DNA from 2 places in the Cronobacter condimenti 1330 genome. Region 1 is predicted to be linked to the other one. Evidence: predicted binding sites of a transcription regulator. Region 1 holds the regulator's gene; the other holds the start of a gene.
The links. Region 1 encodes PhoB, which activates phosphate uptake and scavenging genes when phosphate is short. Its sites were predicted from a motif close to CTGTCATAAAACTGNCNNAT; they were not measured.
Positions count from the first base shown of each region.

Region 2: a site for PhoB is predicted at 2,424-2,443, ahead of serA (phosphoglycerate dehydrogenase). Genes of this name have one in related genera too.

Region 1 is NZ_CP012264.1:1,066,102-1,073,666, reverse strand. Features, by position in the region: gene brnQ (branched-chain amino acid transporter carrier protein BrnQ) at 1-167, opposite strand, end outside; gene phoR (phosphate regulon sensor histidine kinase PhoR) at 565-1,878, opposite strand; gene phoB (phosphate response regulator transcription factor PhoB) at 1,901-2,590, opposite strand; gene sbcD (exonuclease subunit SbcD) at 2,789-4,003, shown strand; gene sbcC (exonuclease subunit SbcC) at 4,000-7,149, shown strand; gene mak (fructokinase) at 7,177-7,565, opposite strand, start outside.
Region 2 is NZ_CP012264.1:3,547,343-3,554,907, reverse strand. Features, by position in the region: gene AFK62_RS16205 (oxidative stress defense protein) at 1-450, shown strand, start outside; gene argP (DNA-binding transcriptional regulator ArgP) at 478-1,371, opposite strand; gene rpiA (ribose-5-phosphate isomerase RpiA) at 1,539-2,198, shown strand; gene serA (phosphoglycerate dehydrogenase) at 2,467-3,705, shown strand; gene AFK62_RS16185 (5-formyltetrahydrofolate cyclo-ligase) at 3,779-4,375, opposite strand; RNA gene ssrS (6S RNA) at 4,392-4,575, opposite strand; gene zapA (cell division protein ZapA) at 4,617-4,946, opposite strand; gene AFK62_RS16175 (YecA/YgfB family protein) at 5,108-5,686, shown strand; gene pepP (Xaa-Pro aminopeptidase) at 5,709-7,025, shown strand; gene ubiH (2-octaprenyl-6-methoxyphenyl hydroxylase) at 7,022-7,565, shown strand, end outside.

The DNA.
Region 1 (7,565 bases):
GGCAGACCAACGGCGGTTATCAGAAAGCCGATCGCCGCCGTCCAGACATGTGGACCGGCCTGCAAACCAACCATGGGTGGGAAAATGATATTGCCCGCGCCAACGAATAACGCAAAGGTCATAAACCCCAGTGCGATAATGTCGCGCGATTTTAACTGATGGGTCATAAGATTTACTGCCTGTGGATGTGGTGTTGAAATTGAATAATTTTTTACCGCCAGTCACCTGACGAAAACACGGCCATTTCAGAGCCTGACAGCGGGATATGCTTCCCGATTACGCTGGCGAAGAATTGTTTTTCGGTTTACCGCGCAAAAACAGTCGGTCTGGCAATAGCAGGGGCGCAATTTAAACGCTTATAACGTTTAAAGGCAAGACGGGATCCTGAAACCAGACCTTTATGCCAGATCTAAGTTTAAAGGCAGTGATTAAATCTAATTTCTTAAAAAACCTCCGGCGATTCGCGCGAGCAAAAAAGCACCAATTGAGGAAAAAGCGCTGAATACCCTATTAAAAACAAATAAGGCCAGCTTATGGCTGGCCCTGGAAAGTTGACGTTACAGCTTAAACCACAGAAAGCGCTCTGGCGGTCGTGGGCGCGATTAACCGTTCCGGCAGAACAAACGAAAAGGTCGTGCCCCGGCCCGGTTCGCTTTCTATCTCCAGACGCGCATCGTGATGCGTCAGCGCATGCTTCACAATCGCCAGACCAAGCCCGCTGCCGCCGGTCTGTCGCGAACGCGCTTTATCCACCCGGTAGAAGCGCTCAGTCAGACGCGGAATATGCTCCGCGGCGATGCCCGGCCCGGTATCCGCCACGCTAAAACGCGCGCCGCCCGGCACATGTTCCCAGCGCACCGTGATGTGCGTACCCGCAGGCGTATGGTTCACGGCGTTATACACGAGGTTTGAAATCGCGCTGCGCAACTGCTCTTCATTGCCGAGCACTTTTAGCGCCGGATCGACGTCAAAGGTGAAAGTCTGTTTTTGCTGGCTCAGCGTCTGCGCTTCACGCTCCACCACCCGCAGCATCATCGGCACGTCGATGGTTTCATTAAGCTGCATCGCGGGCGCCGCCTCGATTTTCGAGAGCGTCAGTAACTGTTTTACCAGCCCTTCCATCCGGTAGGTTTGCTCGCGCATGGTATGCAGCGCTTTTTCACGCAGCGCCCCTTCGAGCGTCTGCTCATGCATCATCTCCAGATAGCCCTGTAACACCGTCAATGGCGTGCGCAATTCATGGCTGACGTTTGCGAAAAAGTTGCGCCGCGCCCCTTCGAGCTGGTGCATCTGCGTGATGTCACGCGCGACCATCAGCAATTGTTCTTCGCTGTAAGGCATGACGCGAAATTCCAGATGACGCCCATTATTAAGCACCAGGTGCAGAGGGCGGTTAAATTCCTGACCGCGCAAATAACGGGTGAATTCCGGGTAACGCAGGAGGTTTAAGATATTCTGACCGTTGTCATCAGGCCAGCGCAGGCCGAGCAACTGTTGCGCAAGGCCGTTACACCAGAAGATGGCGCCCTCTTCCGTGGTCAGCACCACGGCATCCGGCAGCGATTCCGCGCCGCTGCGAAAGCGTTTAATTAAATTACCAAGTTCCCGACGGCGCTTTTTATTGCGCAACTGCATCTGGTGAAGACCGTAGAGCAGTGGCTCCCAGCTTCCGCTACCTGGCGGCGGCGTCATACTGCGATCCACCCAAAGCCACCAGGAAAGCCGCAGCAGATTCCAGAAATGCCAGATAAGCAATCCGGTCACCGCCGCCAGTAAAAACCATGCCAGATAGCCGAATATCGCCCCGAGTACCAGCGCCGGAATACAACAAAGCAACAGCTCCAGCACCAGTCTTTTCCATGACAGCCTTTCCAGCACGCGTCACACTCCTGTTTTGGGTTTAAAAACGGGTTGAGAACCGATAACCCGTACCGCGCACCGTTTGAACCATTCTGTCATGACCACTCAGCTCCAGCGCCTTACGCAGGCGGCGGATATGCACATCCACGGTGCGATCTTCCACATACACATTGGTGCCCCAGACGTGATTGAGCAGCTGTTCACGGCTATACACGCGCTCCGGGTGCGTCATAAAGAAGTGTAACAGTTTGAATTCGGTGGGGCCCATATCGAGAGGATTTTCGCCGGTCATCACGCGGTGCGATGACGGGTCAAGGCTTAGGCCCTGCATTTCAATGACTTCATCTACAGCCATCGGCGAGATACGACGCATGACAGCTTTAATACGCGCCACCAGCTCTTTTGGGGAAAACGGTTTAGTAATGTAATCATCAGCGCCCGTTTCAAGGCCACGCACACGATCTTCTTCCTCACCCCGTGCGGTCAACATGACAACCGGGATTTCGCGGGTCAGCGCTTCGCGTTTGATATGTTTAATAAACTGGATCCCCGATCCGCCGGGCAGCATCCAGTCCAGCAAAATCAGATCGGGCCAGGGCTCATTGAGTTGATTCACCGCACTGTCATAATCTTCCGCTTCCACCGGCTGGAAGCCATTTTGTTCCAGCACAAAACACACCATCTCGCGGATAGGTGCTTCATCTTCAACGACCAGAATACGTCTCGCCATGATTAGCCCTGTTAAATAAAGTAAACAGAATGTAATGCGGCGCCATTATGCGTCAGATTTATGACAGATTTATGAAAAAGATGACCGTAAGATGACCTGTCAGCGTACGCAGAAAACGTGCGCGACGCGACGAAACAGGACACCCGCCGTACCGGATGTTTATAATCCCCTTCTCGCTTTTACGCCACAGGGCATCACATGCGTATTCTGCATACCTCAGACTGGCATCTTGGTCAAAATTTTTATGCCAAAAGCCGCGCCGCCGAGCATGAAGCTTTTCTCGACTGGCTCCTGGAAACGGCCATTGCGCATCAGGTCGACGCGATTATCGTTGCGGGCGACATCTTTGATACCGGCGCGCCGCCAAGCTACGCGCGCGAGCTCTATAATCGCTTTGTGGTGCGTCTTCAGGGCGCGGAATGCCCGCTGATTGTGCTGGGCGGCAACCACGATTCCGTCGCGACACTCAACGAATCTCGCGAGCTGCTCGCCTGCCTTAACACCCAGGTGATAGCCAGCGCGCAGCTTACGCCCGAAACCCAGGCCACCTTGTTATACCGCCGGGACGGCGAGCCGGGCGCGGTGCTTTGCCCTATTCCCTTTCTGCGCCCGCGCGACGTACTGCGAAGCCTGGGCGGTCAGTCGGGACGCGAAAAACAGCAGCAGTTGCTGGAGGCCATCAGCCAGCATTACCAGGCCTGCTATGACGCGGCCTGCGCGCTTCGCGGCGACCGCCGCCTGCCGATTATCGCGACCGGGCATCTTACCACGGTAGGCGTGACCAAAAGTGACGCGGTGCGCGACATCTATATAGGCACGCTCGACGCCTTCCCGGCGGACTGCTTTCCGCCCGCCGATTACATCGCGCTGGGACACATCCACCGAGCCCAGAAAGTCGCGGGCTGCGAGCATATCCGTTACAGCGGCTCGCCCATCGCGCTGAGTTTTGATGAAACCGGTAAAGAGAAAAGCGTCTACCTGGTAGACTTCGCTGACGGCAAACTGCGCGAGGTGACAACCTTACAGGTGCCGGTCAGCCAGCCGCTGGCGGTCTTAAAAGGCAGCCTTGCGTCCATCACCGCGCAGCTTGAACAGTGGCGTGACGCGCCCGATGCCCCCAAAGTCTGGCTCGATATCGAAATCGACACCGGCGAGTTCCTTCACGATATGCACCGCGAGATAAGCCAGCTCACCGAAAGCCTGCCGGTGGAAGTGGTACTGCTGCGCCGCAGCCGTGAAATGCGCGAGCGCGCGCTCGGCACGCTCAGCACAGAGACGCTCAGCGAGCTTGGTGTGGAAGAGGTATTTGAACGCCGGCTTGAGCTCGAAACGCTGGAGGAGCCTGAAAAAGCGCAGCTGCGCACGCTCTTCGCCCGCACGCTGGAGAGCCTGCACGAGGAGGACGAGGCATGAAAATCTTAACCTTGCGCCTGAAAAACCTGAACTCCCTCAAGGGCGAATGGAAAATCGACTTTACCGCCGAGCCGTTCGCCAGCAATGGCCTGTTTGCGATAACCGGCCCTACGGGTGCGGGCAAAACGACGCTCCTGGACGCTATCTGCCTTGCGCTCTACCACCGCACGCCGCGTCTGAACGCGCTGTCGCAAAGCCAGAACGATCTCATGACCCGCGACACCGCCGAATGCCTTGCGGAAGTGGAATTTGAAGTCAAAGGCGTCGCCTGGCGCGCCTTCTGGAGCCAGAGTCGCGCACGCGGCCAGCCGGACGGCAATTTACAGGCGCCGCGCGTGGAGCTGGCGCGCTGCGAAGATGGCAAAATCGTCGCCGATAAAATCAAAGACAAACTCGACAGAATTGCCGCGCTCACCGGGCTTGATTACGACCGCTTCACCCGTTCAATGATGCTCTCACAGGGCCAGTTCGCCGCCTTTCTGAACGCCGAAGCCAAAGCGCGCGCCGAGCTGCTGGAAGAACTGACCGGCACGGAAATCTACGGTCAGGTTTCCGCGCGGATTTTCGAGCAACATAAAGAGGCCCGCAGCGCGCTTGAGAAACTCGAATCCCAGGCGCAGGGCGTTACGCTACTGGATGAGACGCAGCGCGAAAGCCTCGCGACAGGTTTGCAGGCACTCACTGACGAAGAGAAAACCCTGCTGGCGCAGCAGCGTCAGTTACATCAGCAGCATTTGTGGCTGACCCAGCGCAGCGCACTGAGCGCCGCGCTTGAGACGGCGCGCCTGGGCGCGGCGGCGGCGGAACAGGCGTTAGAGGCTGCGGCCCCGCAGCTGGCACGGCTGGCGGCGGGGCTGCCTGCTGAAAAACTGCGCCCGGCCTGGCTGCACGTTCAGGAGCTGGAAACGTCGCTTGCCGCCACTCAACACCAGCATGAGGAAGTAAGCGTTCGCTTACAGGAAAGCGTCGCGCGCCGGAAGGCCATCCGTCAGGCGGCAGCGCAACAGGCGCAAGCCCAGCGTGAAGAGCTGGCGCAGACCGACCACTGGCTCGTGGAGCACGATCGCTTTCGCTACTGGAGCAGCGAACTTGCGGGCTGGCGCGCGGTGCTGGCCCAGCAAAAGCGCGATCGCGAGCAGCTTCACGCCCTCAACATGACGCTCGACGCCACCCGGCGCAAACGCGACGCGCTGCCGCAGGCCGAACTTGCGCTTTCGCCCGAGGATACCGCTCATGCGCTCGCCGTCCTTAACGAACAGCGCCCGCTGCGCCAGCAGCTTGCCACTCTGCACGCTGCCTTTTCGCCGCTGACGCGCCGTAAAGCGCGCCAGCAGGAGATGTCTGCCGGATTGCACGCACAGATCCAGCAGTTCGAACAGCAGCTTGCGCAAAAACGGCAGGATTACAAAACCAAACAGGAAGAGCTCGCGCGTGCGAAAACCGTGTGCGAGCTGGAGCAGCGCATCGCAAGCCTCGTCGAAGAGCGCGCGCGCCTGCAACCTGGCAGCCCCTGCCCGCTTTGCGGCGCAACGGAACATCCGGCGGTCGAGGCGTATCAGGCCCTGAAACCCGACGCCAGCCGCCTGCGTCTTGCGCAACTTGAGCAAGAGAAAGACCAGCTCGGCGCCGAGGGTGCTGCCCTGCGCGGGCAGCTCGAGGCGCTAATCAAACAGCGCCAGCAGCAGGAAAGCGAAGCGACAAGCCTGCTGGAAGAGGAGCAAGCACTCACCTCACAGTGGCAGACGCTGTGCGCCGCCGCCGGGCTCACCCAGGCCCCGGGCGAGGATATCACCCCGTGGCTTGAGGCGCAGACCCGCCGCGAACAACAGTTGCACCTGTTGCGCGAGCGCCAGATGCTCGATGCCGCGCTGGATAACGCGCAGCGCCAGTTCACCCAGCTCGATACGGCATACCAGGCCCAGCAGGAGACACTGCGCGACCAGCTGGCGACCTTCTCATTACCCGCACCGGATGACGATAACCCCGTGCCGTGGTTCGCCGCGCGCGAAGAAGAAGCCCGTCGCTGGCAGCAACATGAGCAGCAACAGCAACGCCTGCGCGACAGACTCGCCGCCTGCGAGAATTTACTGGCGCTGTTGCCGCAGGAGGGCGAGGCGCAGGCGGCGTCTCTCCCGGCCGATGAACTGGCGCACGCGGGTCAACAGATTCACACGCTCTGCCTGTCGCTTGAGGCGCAGTGGCAGACGCTCGGCGCGCAGCTTGCGCAGGAACGAGCGCGTTATGAGAGCGCGCAACGTGCGTTCGACGAGGCGCTGGCCGTCAGCCATTTTGCCGATAAAGCGGCGTTTCTGGCCGCGCTGCTGGACGACGCCACGCTGCGTCAGCTGGAGGCGCAAAAGCAGGCGCTGGAGCGCGAGCTTCATCAGCAACAGACGCTGCACGCCCAGGCACAGCAAGCGCTGGAGCGCCACCTGAGCGCTCGTCCGGACGCGCTTGACGACACAACATCCGCAGCCGGGAGTGAAGCAGCGCTTGCCGTTATCGCGACGCATCTGCGCGACAACACCACGCGCCAGGGCGAACTGCGCCAGCAACTTCGCCAGGATGAAGAAAACCGCGCGCGCCTGACATCGCTGCTGGCTCATATCGACGCGGCACGCCGCGAGGCCGATGAATGGGGTCAGCTCAATCATCTGGTCGGCTCCCAGAAAGGCGATAAATTCCGTAAGTTCGCCCAGGGGCTGACGCTGGATAATCTTGTGTGGCTTGCCAATAACCAGCTGACGCGCCTGCATGGCCGTTATCTGCTAAAACGCAAACTGAGCGAAGATCTGGAGCTGGAAGTGGTGGATACCTGGCAGGCGGACGCGGTTCGCGACACCCGCACGTTGTCAGGCGGCGAAAGTTTTCTGGTGAGCCTTGCGCTGGCGCTGGCGCTGTCGGATCTGGTGAGCCATAAAACCCGTATCGACTCGCTCTTCCTGGACGAGGGCTTTGGCACGCTGGACGCGCAGACGCTCGACACGGCGCTGGATGCGCTGGATGCGCTGAACGCGAGCGGTAAAACTATCGGCGTCATCAGCCATGTCGAGGCGATGAAAGAGCGTATTCCGGTGCAAATAAAGGTCAAGAAGATCAACGGGCTTGGCGTCAGCCGGCTCGCACGTGAGTATCAGGTCGAATAAAAAAAGGGGCGCGCAGCCCCTTTTCTTTTAGCGTATGGCGGGCCAGAGCCAGGCGGCGCCACGAACGCCGCTCGAATCGCCATGCACCGCTTTGCGCACCGGCGTTTCGCATTCGCCCCCGAATACCCAGTGTTTCATGAGCGGCGGTACGGTTTTATACAGCCGGTCAACGTTGCTCATGCCGCCGCCCAGCACAATCACGTCGGGGTCGAGAACATTGACGATATGCGCCAGCGATTTCGCAAGCCGCAGCTCGTAACGGCTCAGTGCCAGCTCCGCCAGCGCGTCTTGCTCATCCACCAGCCGGATGATTTCGCTGCCTTTCAGCGGCTGGCCGCTCAGGCGGTGATAGTCGGTCGCAAACCCGGTTCCGGAGATATAGGTTTCGATGCAGCCCTGTTTGCCGCAATAGCACG
Region 2 (7,565 bases), 1.9 Mb from region 1:
GGCTATCGCGCGGTGCGCACTGTCGATGTAACGTTGCGCAAGCTCGATAAACTGAATGAATTGCTGGATGGCGCCCTGAAGGCCGGACTGAATGAAATTCGCTCCGTTTCCTTAGGCGTGGCGCACCCGGACGAATATAAAGACAAAGCGCGCAAAGCGGCTATCGACGACGCGGTGCGTCAGGCTCAGCAGCTCGCCAGTGGTTTCAACAGCAAGCTTGGCCCGGTCTATAGCGTGCGTTATCACGTCTCGAATTATCAGCCGACGCCGATGATGCGCATGATGAAAGCCGAAGCGGCAGCGCCTGCTTCCGCACAGGACACCTACGATCAGCAGACCATTCAGTTTGACGATCAGGTGGACGTGGTGTTTGAGCTTCAGCCTGCCGGGGCGCAGAGCGGTACGACAAACCAGAACGCCGCACCTGCGGCAACCAGCGCGCAGCAATAAACGAAAACCCGCCTTCAGGCGGGTTTTTTAATCCTGACGCAGTACCTTGTGCCCATACTCCAGCAACGCATCGGTCACTTTGCGCATCATGCGGCTCTCTGGCGCAAAGCGGTGCCAGTAAAGCATCCGGCGCTGATATAGCCCCGGCGTGAGATCGATAAGCTCACCGCTTTGCAGCTCTTTTTCTATCTGCAGATGCGGGATCATACAGCAGGTGGTGCCCTGACGGGCCAACTGTACAAAGGCTTCCGATGAGTTAACGATATGGCAAGGCACGCTGCCCGGCGGTAAATCGAAATTCTGCTGTAAAAACGCCTGATGCATATCATCCAGGTGATCGAACGCGACAGCCGGCGCTTTAAGAAGCGACGCGCGCGTGACGCCGTTCGGGAAATAGCGATCCGCAAACGCTTTTGAGGCGACGAACAGATAATCCAGCGCACCCAGTTGGTCAACGAGACAGCTTGGCAGCGCCTGTGGCTGAATACTCACCGCGCCGACAACTTCACCACGACGCAACCGCTCCTGGGTGCGGGTTTCATCTTCCACCTGCAAATTAAGGCGTACAGGGGAATCTGCGAGCACTGGCGCCAGCGCCGGCAAAAGCCAGGTCGCGAGACTGTCGGCGTTGACCGCGAGCGACAGCAGGAGCGGCGTCGAACCGGTCTGTTCATCACCGAGCCACTCTTCTTCGAGCAATTCTACCTGACGCAGCAGCGCCAGCAGTTTTTGTCCTTGCTCGGTGGGGCGCGGCGGCACGGTACGCACCAGTAACGGCTGACCAAAGGTGTTTTCCAGCTGTTTAATGCGTTGCGATACGGCGGACTGCGTAATACACAGCTTTTGTGCGGCGCGCTCAAAACCGCGCTCTCGAATAACCGCATCCAGCGCCTGTAGTGTTCTGTAGTCCGGGCGTTTCATTTCTGTGGTGTGCTCCCTGTCTCGTTCTGTTTCGCACTATGACATAAATTTGCGTCGGATACAGACCCAAACGCAAACATCGGAGCTGTCCCGCAGAATGACTGCCCCATTGAGCGGCGGCTTGTTTTATAATGCGCCACAGTTTTCACACCACAGGCAAAACTCTCATGACGCAGGATGAACTTAAAAAAGCCGTCGGCTGGGCCGCGCTTCAGTATGTCGAGCCGGGCACGATTGTTGGCGTAGGCACTGGCTCTACCGCGGCGCATTTTATCGACGCGCTGGGCACCATGAAAAACGAGATTGAAGGCGCGGTGTCGAGCTCTGACGCCTCGACCGAAAAACTGAAAAGTTTAGGCATCACCGTTTTCGATCTTAACGAGGTGGATTCTCTTGGCATTTATGTGGATGGTGCGGATGAGATAAACGACCAGATGCAGATGATCAAAGGCGGCGGCGCGGCGTTAACACGCGAGAAAATTATCGCGTCGGTGGCTCAAAAGTTCATCTGCATTGCAGATGCATCTAAGCAGGTTGATATCCTTGGCAACTTCCCGCTGCCGGTTGAGGTGATCCCGATGGCGCGCAGCGCGGTTGCGCGTCAGCTGGTGAAACTTGGCGGGCGTCCGGAATATCGTCAGGGCGTGATGACTGACAACGGCAACGTGATCCTCGATGTCCACGGCATGACGATTCTGGATCCCATTGCGCTTGAGAATGCGATTAATGCTATTCCGGGCGTGGTGACTGTCGGCCTCTTTGCCAACCGTGGCGCGGATGTCGCGCTCATCGGCACCGCCGACGGCGTGAAAACCATCGTAAAATGATCTGACCGGGGCGCAGCGGCGCCCCGTTGATAAAAAAATTTCCCCACCTAAAATTTGGTGACATCTCTCACATTTTTGTTTCCATCCTGTTAATCCTTCCGTCATATTTCTGCCGCGCCATATTTTCTTCTGCCTTTTATCCTGCCGTGATATTTCTTCAACATCGCGACGCAAACGTTCATATTGCCGGGACCGGAAATTTTGATATGTTGACAGAAGGCTGGCTTATTTCAGCTTCATCACAGTTCAGACAAGACAGGGTCGTGAAATGGCAAAAGTATCGCTGGAGAAAGACAAAATTAAATTCTTGCTGGTGGAAGGCGTTCACCAGAAAGCCATCGATAGCCTGCGCGCCGCAGGTTATACCAATATTGAATACCATAAGGGCGCGCTCGACAGCGAACAGCTGAAAGCGTCCATCCGTGATGCGCATTTCATCGGCTTACGATCCCGTACTCATCTGACAGAAGAGATTTTTGCCGCGGCGGAAAAACTGGTGGCGGTAGGCTGTTTTTGTATCGGCACCAATCAGGTGGATTTGCATGCGGCGGCAAAGCGCGGCATTCCCGTCTTTAACGCGCCGTTTTCTAACACCCGCTCGGTCGCCGAACTGGTAATTGGCGAGTTGCTGCTACTGCTGCGCGGTATTCCGGAAGCAAACGCCAAGGCGCATCGCGGGATCTGGAATAAGCTGGCAACGGGCTCTTTTGAGGCGCGTGGTAAAAAGCTCGGGATTATCGGTTACGGCCATATCGGCACCCAGCTTGGCATCCTGGCAGAATCGCTGGGCATGAATGTCTTTTTCTACGACATCGAAAGCAAATTGCCGCTTGGTAACGCGACACAGGTACAGCATCTCTCCGATCTGCTCAACATGAGTGATGTGGTGAGCCTGCACGTGCCGGAAAATGCGTCGACGAAGAATATGATTGGCACAGAAGAATTGGCCCTGATGAAGCCTGGCGCGCTGCTTATTAACGCCGCGCGCGGCACGGTGGTGGATATTCCGGCGCTGTGCGACGCGCTATCCCGTAAACATCTCGCGGGTGCGGCCATTGACGTATTCCCGGTCGAGCCTGCCACCAACAGCGATCCGTTTAATTCGCCGCTCTGCGAGTTTGATAACGTTATCCTGACGCCGCACATCGGTGGCTCCACGCAGGAAGCGCAGGAAAATATTGGCCTGGAAGTAGCGGGTAAGCTTGCTAAGTACTCTGATAACGGCTCAACGCTCTCGGCAGTGAACTTCCCGGAGGTGTCTCTGCCGTTGCATGGCGGGAGCGTCAGTCGTCTGCTGCACATTCACGAAAACCGTCCCGGCGTGCTGACGGCAATTAACCAGATTTTCGCCGAGCAAGGCATTAACATTGCCGCACAGTATCTGCAAACCACGCCGCAGATGGGCTATGTCGTGATTGATGTGGACGCGCCAGAAGAGGTTGCGAATAAAGCGCTGCAAAGCATGAAGGCGATTCAGGGCACAATCCGCGCCCGTATGCTTTACTGATTTCGATTGCCGGGCGCCCGGCCTGTACAGCCGTTCACAACGCCGGGCAAGCGTAAGCGCTGCCCGGTTTTTTTTACCAGAGCCAACATTTCTGCGGTGTCACCACCGCAGGCAGTGGAATATCCCACTCTTCCACAGGCAGGCTTTCAACCTGCTGGCAGTCGTGCGCGTAACCCACCGGGAAAAACCCGTGGGCGCGCCAGTTCTGCAATGTGCGATCGTAAAATCCGCCGCCCATGCCGAGGCGTTGGCCCTGACGGTCAAACGCGACCAGTGGCGTTATCAACACATCAAGCCGGTCCAGCGGGAGGACATGGCGCACATCCAGCGCAGGCTCAAGGATTTTCAGACGATTCGTCGCAAGCAGGCTATCTGGCAGATAACGCAGGAACAGCAAATTGCCGCGGCTAAAAGGGTGGAGGACGGGCAGGTAAACTTGTTTTCCGGCGCGCCACAATCCTTCGATGAGCGGGCGGGTATCCAGTTCGCCGTCAAAAGAGAGAAACACCGCGACGGTATGCGCTTTGATAACCGGCGCGAAACCCAACATGCGCGCGGCGGCCTGTTCGGCAAAATGTGCCTGCTGTTCAGCAGTCAGCGCACGACGCTGTTGACGGATTTCTTTACGGATTTGCTGACGAAGATCTGGCGTTATGGGAAGTTGCGTCATGGTAGTAAAAAGAAGGGGAATCTCCGAGATGCCGCCGCAGGCTGTAACCCTTGAACCCGCGGTTCAAGGTGAATGCGTCGTCACGGTTTTAAGGCTTCTCGGACGAACCGAGCATGCTCACCAACCGTGGAGCGTCACATTCTTGTTTTTTGAAATATCGGCTCAGGGGACTGGCCCGCTTGCGAACATCTCAGAGAAATTTTTGCTTCACGGTCACTCTACCATAGTAAACCCTGAAGCGTTATTCAAACTTTGGCTCCGCTCTTTCACTTATGCGACCTTGCTCAAGTAATGCTTGCTCAATGGTCTGCTGGAGCATCCGGATACGCTGTTCCATATTGGCCGCGTAGTCACGGGTTTTTACTTTTTCCTGAGCCAGTTCATAACAGACGTTCAACGCCGCAATGAAAACTAACTGCTCAGTATTGGTGACTCTAGTGCGAACTTTCAGATCTTGCAACCGTTGATTCAGCTCGTCCGCAGCCTGATTCAGTGCATCTCGCTGTTCAGGCGGGCAATTCACCCGCAGTGAACGCCCAAAAATTTGGATATCGACTGGTTGTGCAGACATTCCACTTTCCTGCTGTTGACTCGCCAACCATTCGCGCCGGGGCTGCGAAGGGGCGACACTATAGCTACCCTGATATTAAGACACAAGCCCTTTTCTGGTATCACCAGGGCACGAAGTGGTAGCATAACACGAACTCATCCTCCCAACGACGACGAATGCGCATGTCTATACAGAACGAAATGCCTGGTTACGACGAAGTCGGCCAGTTGCTCAATCAGCAAGGCGTGGGCTTGACGCCCGCGGAAATGCACGGCCTTATCAGCGGAATCCTGTGCGGCGGCAATCATGACAGTAGCTGGCAACCGCTGCTTCACGATCTCACCAACGAGGGCCTGGCGTTCGGCCAGCAGCTGGCTCAGGCGTTGCGCCAGCTACATGCCACCACCAGCGACACGCTGGAGGATGACGGTTTTCTGTTCCAGCTCTGGCTGCCGGATGGCGACGATGTGTCGGTCTTCGATCGCGCGGATGCGCTGGCAGGGTGGGTCAACCATTTCCTGCTGGGCCTCGGTGTGACGCAGCCGAAGCTCGACAAAATCACGGGCGAAACCGGTGAAGCCATTGACGATCTGCGTAACATCGCCCAGCTCGGCTATGACGAGAACGAAGATCAGGAAGAGCTGGAAATGTCGCTTGAAGAGATCATCGAATATGTGCGCGTTGCGGCGCTGCTCTGCCATGACACCTTTACGCGCCAGTCACCGACCGCGCCGGAAGTGAAAAAGCCCACGCTTCACTAAGATTCGTTACTCAGGAGGTGCAATGACACAGCAAGAGTTTCTGCGACGCCGTCAGGCGTTGCTGGCGAAAATGGCTCCGGCCAGCGCGGCGCTGATTTTCGCCGCGCCCGAAGCCACGCGCAGCGCCGACAGCGAATACCCTTATCGCCAGAGCAGCGATTTCTGGTATTTCACTGGCTTTAATGAACCTGAAGCCGTACTGGTGCTGATTAAAAGCGATGAAACCCACAGCCACAGCGTTCTCTTCAACCGTCTGCGCGATAAAACCGCAGAAATCTGGTTCGGTCGTCGTCTCGGGCAGGATGCGGCACCCGCAAAACTGAGTGTTGATCGCGCGCTCGCGTTCAATGAAATCGACGAGCAGCTTTATCAGTTACTAAACGGGCTTGATGTGGTTTACCACGCGCAGGGCGAATACGCCTATGCCGACACCATCGTTTTTACCGCGCTCGACAAGCTGCGTCGCGGCGCGCGCCAGAACCTCTCTGCACCTGCCACGCTCACCGACTGGCGCCCCTGGGTACATGACATGCGCCTGTTTAAATCACCGGAGGAGCTGGCCATCATGCGCCGCGCCGGTGAAATCAGTGCGCTGGCCCACACCCGCGCCATGCAGAAATGCCGTCCTGGGATGTATGAATATCAGCTGGAGGGCGAAATTCTGCATGAATTTACCCGCCACGGCGCGCGCTTCCCCTCCTATAACACCATCGTGGGCGGCGGCGAAAACGGCTGCATCCTCCATTACACCGAAAATGAAAGCCCGTTGCGCGACGGCGATCTGGTCTTGATCGACGCCGGGTGCGAATACCAGGGGTATGCGGGCGATATCACCCGTACGTTCCCGGTGAATGGAAAATTCACACCGGCTCAGCGCGCCGTATACGACATCGTGCTGGATTCGCTCGAAACCGCGCTGCGCCTGTTCCGTCCGGGGACATCGATTCAGGATGTCACCGGCGAGGTCGTACGCGTGATGGTCAAAGGGCTTATCGGGCTTGGTATTCTGAAAGGCGATGTAGAGCAACTGGTGGCAGAAAATGCGCACCGTCCATACTTTATGCATGGGCTCAGCCACTGGCTGGGGCTGGATGTGCATGACGTTGGTTTCTACGGGCCGGATCGCTCGCGCATTCTTGCGCCGGGCATGGTTATTACCGTTGAACCGGGGCTTTACATCGCGCCGGATGCTGACGTGCCGGAAGAATATCGCGGCATCGGTATTCGTATCGAAGATGATATTGTCATCACCAAAACCGGTAATGAAAACCTGACGGCAAGCGTCGTTAAAACGGCGGATGAAATCGAAGCGCTGATGGCGGCAGCGCAGCGTTCATGAGCGTCATTATCGCGGGCGGCGGTATGGCTGGCGCAACGCTTGCGCTCGCGATTTCTCGTTTTACCCACGGCGCGCTGCCGGTGCATCTGGTGGAAGCCAGCGCGCCGGATGCCTCCGCACATCCGGGCTTTGACGCCCGCGCTATCGCGATTGCCGACGGCACCTGTCGGGAGCTGGCGCGCGTCGGCGTCTGGCAGGCGCTCGCTCCGTGCGCGACGCCCATCACCACGGTTCACGTCAGCGACCGCGGCCACGCCGGTTTTGTCACGCTTCATGCGCAGGATTATCAGACGGCGGCGCTCGGTAACGTCGTGGAGCTGCACGACGCGGGCGGGCGTCTTTTTGACCTGCTGCGCAAAGCGCCCGGCATTCACGTACACTGCCCGGCGCGTGTGGCGGACATTACCCGCCATGAGGCGTCGGTAAACGTGCGGCTTAATAACGGCGAGACGCTGGAAGGCCAGTTGCTGGTCGCAGCCGACGGCTCCCGGTCTTCGATAGGCGCGCAGTGCGGTATCGAATGGCGTCAGCAGCCTTATC